DNA from 3 places in the Comamonas sp. GCA5 genome. Region 3 is predicted to be linked to each of the others. Evidence: predicted binding sites of a transcription regulator. Region 3 holds the regulator's gene; each other region holds the start of a gene.
The links. The regulator FNR, encoded in region 3, switches genes on or off when oxygen is low (the NO sensors DNR and NnrR bind a similar motif). The targets are predictions, from matches to a motif close to TTGATNNNNATCAA.
Positions count from the first base shown of each region.

Region 1: the regulator FNR is predicted to act here: its motif matches at 1,017-1,030, upstream of SJH88_RS04420 (PHA/PHB synthase family protein).
Region 2: the regulator FNR is predicted to act here: its motif matches at 1,518-1,531, upstream of SJH88_RS04520 (bacteriohemerythrin).

Region 1 covers NZ_JAZHFR010000011.1:3,181-5,443, forward strand. Annotated here, with positions in the region: gene SJH88_RS04415 (GMC family oxidoreductase) at 1-962, shown strand, start outside; gene SJH88_RS04420 (PHA/PHB synthase family protein) at 1,116-2,263, shown strand, end outside.
Region 2 covers NZ_JAZHFR010000011.1:27,618-29,880, forward strand. Annotated here, with positions in the region: gene tyrS (tyrosine--tRNA ligase) at 1-804, shown strand, start outside; gene SJH88_RS04520 (bacteriohemerythrin) at 947-1,399, opposite strand; gene glmU (bifunctional UDP-N-acetylglucosamine diphosphorylase/glucosamine-1-phosphate N-acetyltransferase GlmU) at 1,675-2,263, shown strand, end outside.
Region 3 covers NZ_JAZHFR010000012.1:22,784-25,046, forward strand. Annotated here, with positions in the region: gene ccoG (cytochrome c oxidase accessory protein CcoG) at 1-54, shown strand, start outside; gene SJH88_RS04845 (FixH family protein) at 130-417, shown strand; gene SJH88_RS04850 (hypothetical protein) at 663-968, shown strand; gene fnr (fumarate/nitrate reduction transcriptional regulator Fnr) at 1,038-1,763, opposite strand; gene hemN (oxygen-independent coproporphyrinogen III oxidase) at 1,969-2,263, shown strand, end outside.

The DNA of each region.
Region 1 (2,263 bases), on a different contig from region 3:
GGCTGCGTGCGACCGGGGTGGAATACCTGCGCGATGGCACGCGCCACGTGGTGCAGGCGCGGCGCGAAGTGCTGCTCAGTGCGGGCGCACTGCTGTCGCCCCAGCTGCTGATGCTGTCGGGCCTGGGCCCGGCGGGCCACCTGCAGGAGCTGGGCATCCCGCTGCGGTCCGACCTGCCGGGCGTGGGGGCCAACCTGCATGACCATCTGGATGCGATCTTGCTGTGCGATGCGCCGGGGCTGACGCAGTCGTTCGGCCTGTCGCCCGCCGGGTTGTGGCACGTGGCGCGCGGAGCCTGGCAGTGGCACCGCCAGCGCACCGGGCTGCTGACGACCAACTTTGCCGAGGCCGGCGCCTTTGTGCGCAGCCGTGCGGAGCTGGTGCAGCCCGATCTGCAGCTGCACTTCGTGGTGGGCAAGTTGCTGGACCATGGGCGCCAGACCGTCTGGGGCCATGGTTTTTCCTGCCACCTGTGCCTGCTGCAGCCGCACAGCCGCGGCCAGGTGCGGCTGCGCAGTGCCGATCCGCTGACCCTGCCGGCCGTGGACCCGAACTTCCTGGGCGACGCCCGGGACCTGGCGCCCATGGTGCAAGGGGTGCGCAGCATGCGCCACATCCTGGCCCAGCCGGCGCTGGCGCGCCATGGCGCCAGGGAGCTGCCGGCCTCCGCGGCGGCGCAGACCGAGGCGCAGATCGCCGATTGGCTGCGGCAGACTGCCGACACGATCTACCACCCGGTCGGCACCTGCCGCATGGGCCCCGGCCCCCTGGACGTGGTCGACAGCCAACTGCGGGTGCACGGGGTGCAGGGGCTGCGGGTGGTGGACGCCTCCATCTTCCCTCGCATCACCAGTGGCAACACCAACGCCCCGACCATCATGGTGGCGGAGAAGGCGGCGCACCTGGTGCTGCACGCCGCGCAGCATGCCGCGGCGGTGGCCGGTCCGGCCAGCGTGGCGTAAGGCGCGGAGCGAGGGCCGGGCGTCAAGCCACGGGCGCCGGGAAGCGGGTGAAGCTTGATGCGAATCAAGGTGCGGAGGTTTGGATTTGGTGGTTGCGGTGGTTTTTCCGAGAATGGTTACTGGTAGCTACAGTTGTAACCATTAGGCCCCGAGATGAGCGAGACTTCACCGAACATACCGACCCGCCCAACCCATGGATCTTCCCCTGCCGAAGCCGCGCAGGCCCTGGATGACCAGGTGCGTGCCGCGCTGAGCGCCGGCACCATGGGCCTGTCCCCCGTGGCCCTGGGCCTGGCTGCCGCCGACTGGATGATGCACCTCGCCACGGCGCCGGGCAAACAGATGACGCTGGCCCACAAGGCGGTGCAACTGGCACAACAGGCTGCGCAAGCCAGCCTGCAGCCTGGCAGCGAAAGCGATGCCCGTTTCAAGGACGCCGCCTGGCAGCAATGGCCTTACCGGGCCGTCAAGGAACACTTCAAGGCGGCCGACAGCTGGTGGCGCGAGGCCGCGCAGGTCGAGGGCATGACGCGTCACCACAGCCATGTGGTCGAGTTCTTCACCCGGCAGTGGATGGATGCCCTGTCGCCGTCCAACTGGGCGGCCACCAACCCCGAGGTGCTGGTCAAGGCCAAGGCCACGCAGGGCGAGAGTCTGCGCCAGGGCGTGAAGCTGTTTGCCGAAGATGTGCAGGCCGCGCGCAAGGCCAAGGCCGACACTGCGGCCGACCAGCTGGAGCCGCTGGAATTCGCCGTCGGCCAGGATGTGGCGTGCACACCGGGCAAGGTGGTGTTCCGCAACCACCTGATCGAGTTGATCCAGTACAGCCCGCAGACCGACCAGGTGCTGCCCGAGCCGGTGCTGATCGTGCCCTCGTGCATCATGAAGTACTACATCCTGGACCTGTCGCCGCAGAACTCGATGGTGCGCTACCTGGTCAGCCAGGGCCATACGGTGTTCATCATCTCCTGGCGCAACCCGGACGCCTCCGACCGCGACCTGAAGATGCAGGACTACCTGAGCACCGGCGTGCTGGAGGCCATGGCGGCGGTGAAGTCGCGCACCGGCGCGGCCAGCATCCACACCGTGGGCTATTGCCTGGGCGGCACCTTCCTGGCGATTGCGGCCGCCACCCTGGGGCGCCTGCAGCGCAAGAAGACCCGCACGGCCAAGGAACAGGCCCTGGTGCCGGCCGATATGCCCCAGCTGAGCTCGGTCATCCTGCTGGCGGCGCAAACCGATTTTGCCGAGCCCGGGGAGCTGGGCGTGTTCATCGACGAGGACCAACTGGCCAACCTGCG
Region 2 (2,263 bases), on a different contig from region 3:
CTGGGCGCGCGCGGCATGATCCAGCTGTCGGCCAAGTACACCGTGGCCCGCATGATGGAGCGCAACGACTTCCACACGCGCTTCACCGAAGGCAGCTCCATCAGCCTGCACGAGTTCCTGTACCCGCTGCTGCAAGGCTATGACTCGGTGGCGCTGCAGGCCGACCTGGAACTGGGCGGTACGGACCAGAAGTTCAACCTGATGATGGGGCGCCATCTGCAGGCCGAATATGGCCAGCCACAACAGTGTGTGCTCACCATGCCGCTGCTGGTGGGCCTGGACGGCGTGCACAAGATGTCCAAGTCCAAGAACAACTACATCGGTATCACCGAGGACGCCAACACCATGTTCGCCAAGGTGCTGTCGATCTCGGACGACCTGATGTGGGACTGGTACACCTTGCTGTCCTTCCAGAGCCTGGAGCACATCGCCCAGTTGAAGGCCGAGATTGCCGCCGGCGGCAACCCCAAGCACGCCAAGGTGGCCCTGGCCAAGGAAATCACCACGCGCTTCCACAGCGCGGCGGCGGCCGAGGCGGCCGAGCAGGATTTCATCAACCGCTCCAAGGGCGGTATCCCCGACGACATCCCCGAGCTGAGCCTGTCCGGCGCGCCCCTGGGCATCGGCGCTTTGCTGAAGCAGGCCAATCTGGCGCCCTCGACCAGCGAAGCCAACCGCCTGATCGATGGCGGCGGCGTGCGCGTGGATGGCAACGTGGTCAGTGACCGCGGCCTGAAGCTGGACGCCGGCACCTTCGTGGTGCAGGTGGGCAAGCGCAAGTTCGCGCGGGTGACGCTGGCGTGATGTGCGGGGCGCCCTGGGTGCCCCGGGTGTGCGGCCCAAGGCGGTATCTGGAAGCAGGTGCCGCCTTGTTTTTTTCAAAACCAGGAGCGGTTGGCGCTGGCTGAAAAAGGTGTTCAAGGTCTTTAGCCTTGGAAAGCGCCATTCAGCAAGCGCTGGGTGCTTCGCTGGTGATAGCGCCCGGCGCACCGGCCTCGGCGATGGCCGCCTGCAAAAAGGGCACGTAGGCGCGGTCCTCCTGCAGGATGTGGTGCAGCAGCCAGTGCTTGAGAAAGGCCATGGCCTCCAGGTCCACCTCTTCCCCGGCCTCGAAACGCAGCAGCCAGTTCATGGCCTGGGTGGTGAACTGGCCATGCTCGGCCGTGTGCGCCGTCGCCTGCGGGTAGCCGTAGCGCTGGAACATGACCTCTTCCTCGATGAAGTGGTTGTGCGTGTACTCGACCAGGCCCTCCAGCACCTCGCCGACCACCGCGCGGTCCGGGATGGGGTTGTCGAGTTCGTCGTGCAAGGCATTGATCAGCGCCACCAGGTGCTGGTGCTGGGCGTCAACATGGGGGATGCCCAGCATCAAGTCGCTGGGCCACGGCATGAAGGTCATGGGCTCTCCAAATCGGTGAAACATGGGGTGGGGTGGCCCTGCGGCGCACAACGCCTGCCCAGGATGCATAAAGTGCCGGCGCCTTCCAATGGGGGCAGGGCCCTGGCGCAGCGTCTGTCTGACGGACATCAAACGCCGGGCGGCGCGGTGTGGGCTGCGTCCCACGGCACGGTCGCGGTGGCCATGCCGATCACGCCCGGCGCGGCGGCCGGGCGCGTGATAATCGAAGACCATCGCCAGCGTTGGCTGGTTTCACTGTGAGTTGATTGCGTCCCATGTCCCTGAATGCACTCCCCCTGGATATCGTCGTCATGGCTGCCGGCAAAGGCACCCGCATGAAAAGCCGCACCCCCAAGGTGCTGCAAAAGCTGGCGGGGCGGGCCTTGCTGCAGCACGTGCTGGACACGGCGCAGCAGTTGCAGGCGCGCTCGGCCGTGGTGGTGACGGGCCATGGTGCTGCAGAAGTGGAAGCAGTCATCACCGACGCAGCGCGGGCTGACAGTCATTTGGACCTGAAGTTCGTGCGCCAGGAACCCCAGTTGGGCACGGGCCACGCCGTGCAGCAGGCCGTGCCGGTGCTGGCGCGCGACGGCATGGTCGTCATCCTGTCGGGCGACGTGCCGCTGACCCAGGCCGACACACTGGCCGCGCTGGTCGACGCCGCTGCGGGCCAACGCATGGCGCTGCTGACCGTGTCGCTGGACAATCCCACGGGCTATGGCCGCATCGTGCGCAATGACGCCGGCACGGTGCAGCGCATCGTGGAGCAAAAGGACGCCAGCGAGGCCGAGCGCGCCATCACCGAGGTCTACAGCGGCATCATGGCCGTGCCGGCCCAGCGCCTGGCGCAGTGGCTGTGCCAGC
Region 3 (2,263 bases):
CGCAGCGGTGAGGGCCGGGTGTCCGAAAAATCCGTGTTCCTGGTGCCGCGTTGACCGTGGATGCGGGTCTGGCGCACGGCCCCCTCGGGCACTGTGCGCGGTGTTTGTTTATTTCTCAGAAAGTCTAGGATGTCTCAAGCTGAAATGAAGCCCGAAGTCTCGACCGCTCCCTGGTGGAAGTTCGGCCATGTGTGGCTGGTGCTGGCAGGTCCTGCCATCGTGGTGGTGGCGGGCATTGTCACCTTGGTCATTGCCACGCGTGGCGCGGATCCGGTTGTGGACCCCGACTATTACCAGAAGGGCGTGAACATCAACGAGCAATTGCGCAACCCGGACAAAAGCCATGCGCCTGCGCACGCGGTGCGCAACCACGCCGCCACCCCTGCGGACGATTTGCCCAACCTGGCACCCAAGTGATGCGGCGCGCTGACAGGCCGTTTGTGCTGTTCTCGGCAGCACGGGGGCATGACCGCGCAGAGGGGATTGGCTTAAAACATAGCTGCTGGCGCATGTAATCAGTAGGTTTCAAATAGAAAACTATTTGAAATTCAATGGAATCAAGCGCTGGCAGCTATGTTTTTTTATTCAGTGTTTGTCCCACAAGCATGGTTCAGCGGCTGTGGACACAATTTAGGTACAACCTCTTGCGAAGGAGTGCTTTTATGTGGACACGACGCTGGATGTGGATTGGCTGGCCGGCCTTTGTGGCGGCCGGCGTGATGGAGATGCTGGTCTTTGCGGCGTTTGACCCGCACGACATGCTGTGGATGGGGCAGACGGTGGAGCTGTCGCGCACGGCCATCTACACCCTGGCATTCTTTGCGTTCTGGGCGGTCTTCGCCGTGGCCGGCTGGATGACCATGGTGCTGGCCCTGCCCAGCGCAGCGGTCAATGCCCAAGCCCAGGCGCCGTCGACTGGGCTTGGCGACCCCGAGCGGCTGCAAGCCTGCTATCCCAACAACGCTTGAATGAAAAAAGCCTTCCTGTTGATGCAGGAAGGCTTTTTTCGTGGACCTGCTCTGAGGCAGCGGCAGTGGTTATTTGTTGCAGTCTTGGTGGCTGTTAACCAGGCGTTGCAGCGCGGCGGTATCAAGAATGCGCACGTGGCGTTGTTTGACCTCCACCATACCTTCTTCGACGAACTTCGAGAAAGTGCGGCTGACCGTCTCCAGCTTCAGGCCCAGGTAGCTGCCGATCTCTTCGCGCGTCATGCGCAGCACCAGTTCCGACGACGAGAAGCCGCGTGCGTGCAGACGCTGCACCAGATTCAGGATGAAGGCCGCCAGGCGTTCCTCAGCGCGCATGCTGCCCAGCAGCAGCATCACGCCGTGCTCGCGCACGATCTCGCGGCTCATGACCTTGTGCACGTGGGTCTGCAGGGCCGTCACTTCGCGCGACACCTCCTCCAGCCCGTCAAACGGCATCACGCACACTTCGGCATCTTCCAGGGCCACTGCATCGCAGGTGTGGTGGTCATGCACGATGCCATCCAGACCAATGATCTCGCCGGCCATCTGAAAGCCTGTCACCTGGTCGCGACCATCTTCGGTAGCCACGCAGGTCTTGAAAAAGCCTGTGCGGATGGCATACAGCGATGTGAAGGGCTCCCCGTTGCGGAACAGCGTGCCGCCGCGCTTGACCTTGCGGCGGGTGGCCACAATTTCGTCGATGCGCTGCAACTGCTGCTCACTCAGCCCCGCGGGCATGCACAGCTCGCGCAGGTTGCAGTTGGAACAGGTTACTTTGATGGTTGGAGGGGTCATGTACTCGGACGCGGCGTGGTGCAGGCGATCTTGCGGGTCACGCGGTGCGTTAAAAGTCGGTAAAAAAAGAAGCTGTTACAACTGGGATTGCGGTGAATGATGCTTGTCAAAATTGTGGCATTGCTTGATCGCAGACCTCTTGATTCACGTCAAGGATGGTTGCGGGCCATTGGTGCACAGTCTAACAATCAAGGAAAAAAGATTCATGACTGTCGTCACACCCGAACTCCTGCGTCGTTACGACGTACCTGGTCCACGCTATACCTCTTACCCCACAGCAGACAGGTTTGTGGAAGCGTTTGGTGATAGCGACTATATCTTGGCTCTGAAGCAACGCAAAGTCGCTGCGGCTGCCAAGCAGCCGATGTCGCTGTATGTGCACATCCCGTTTTGCGAATCGCTGTGCTATTACTGCGCGTGCAACAAGATCGTGACCAAGCACCATGAGCGTGCGGCCACGTACATGCGCTATCTGGAGCGCGAGGTCGATCTGCACCTGC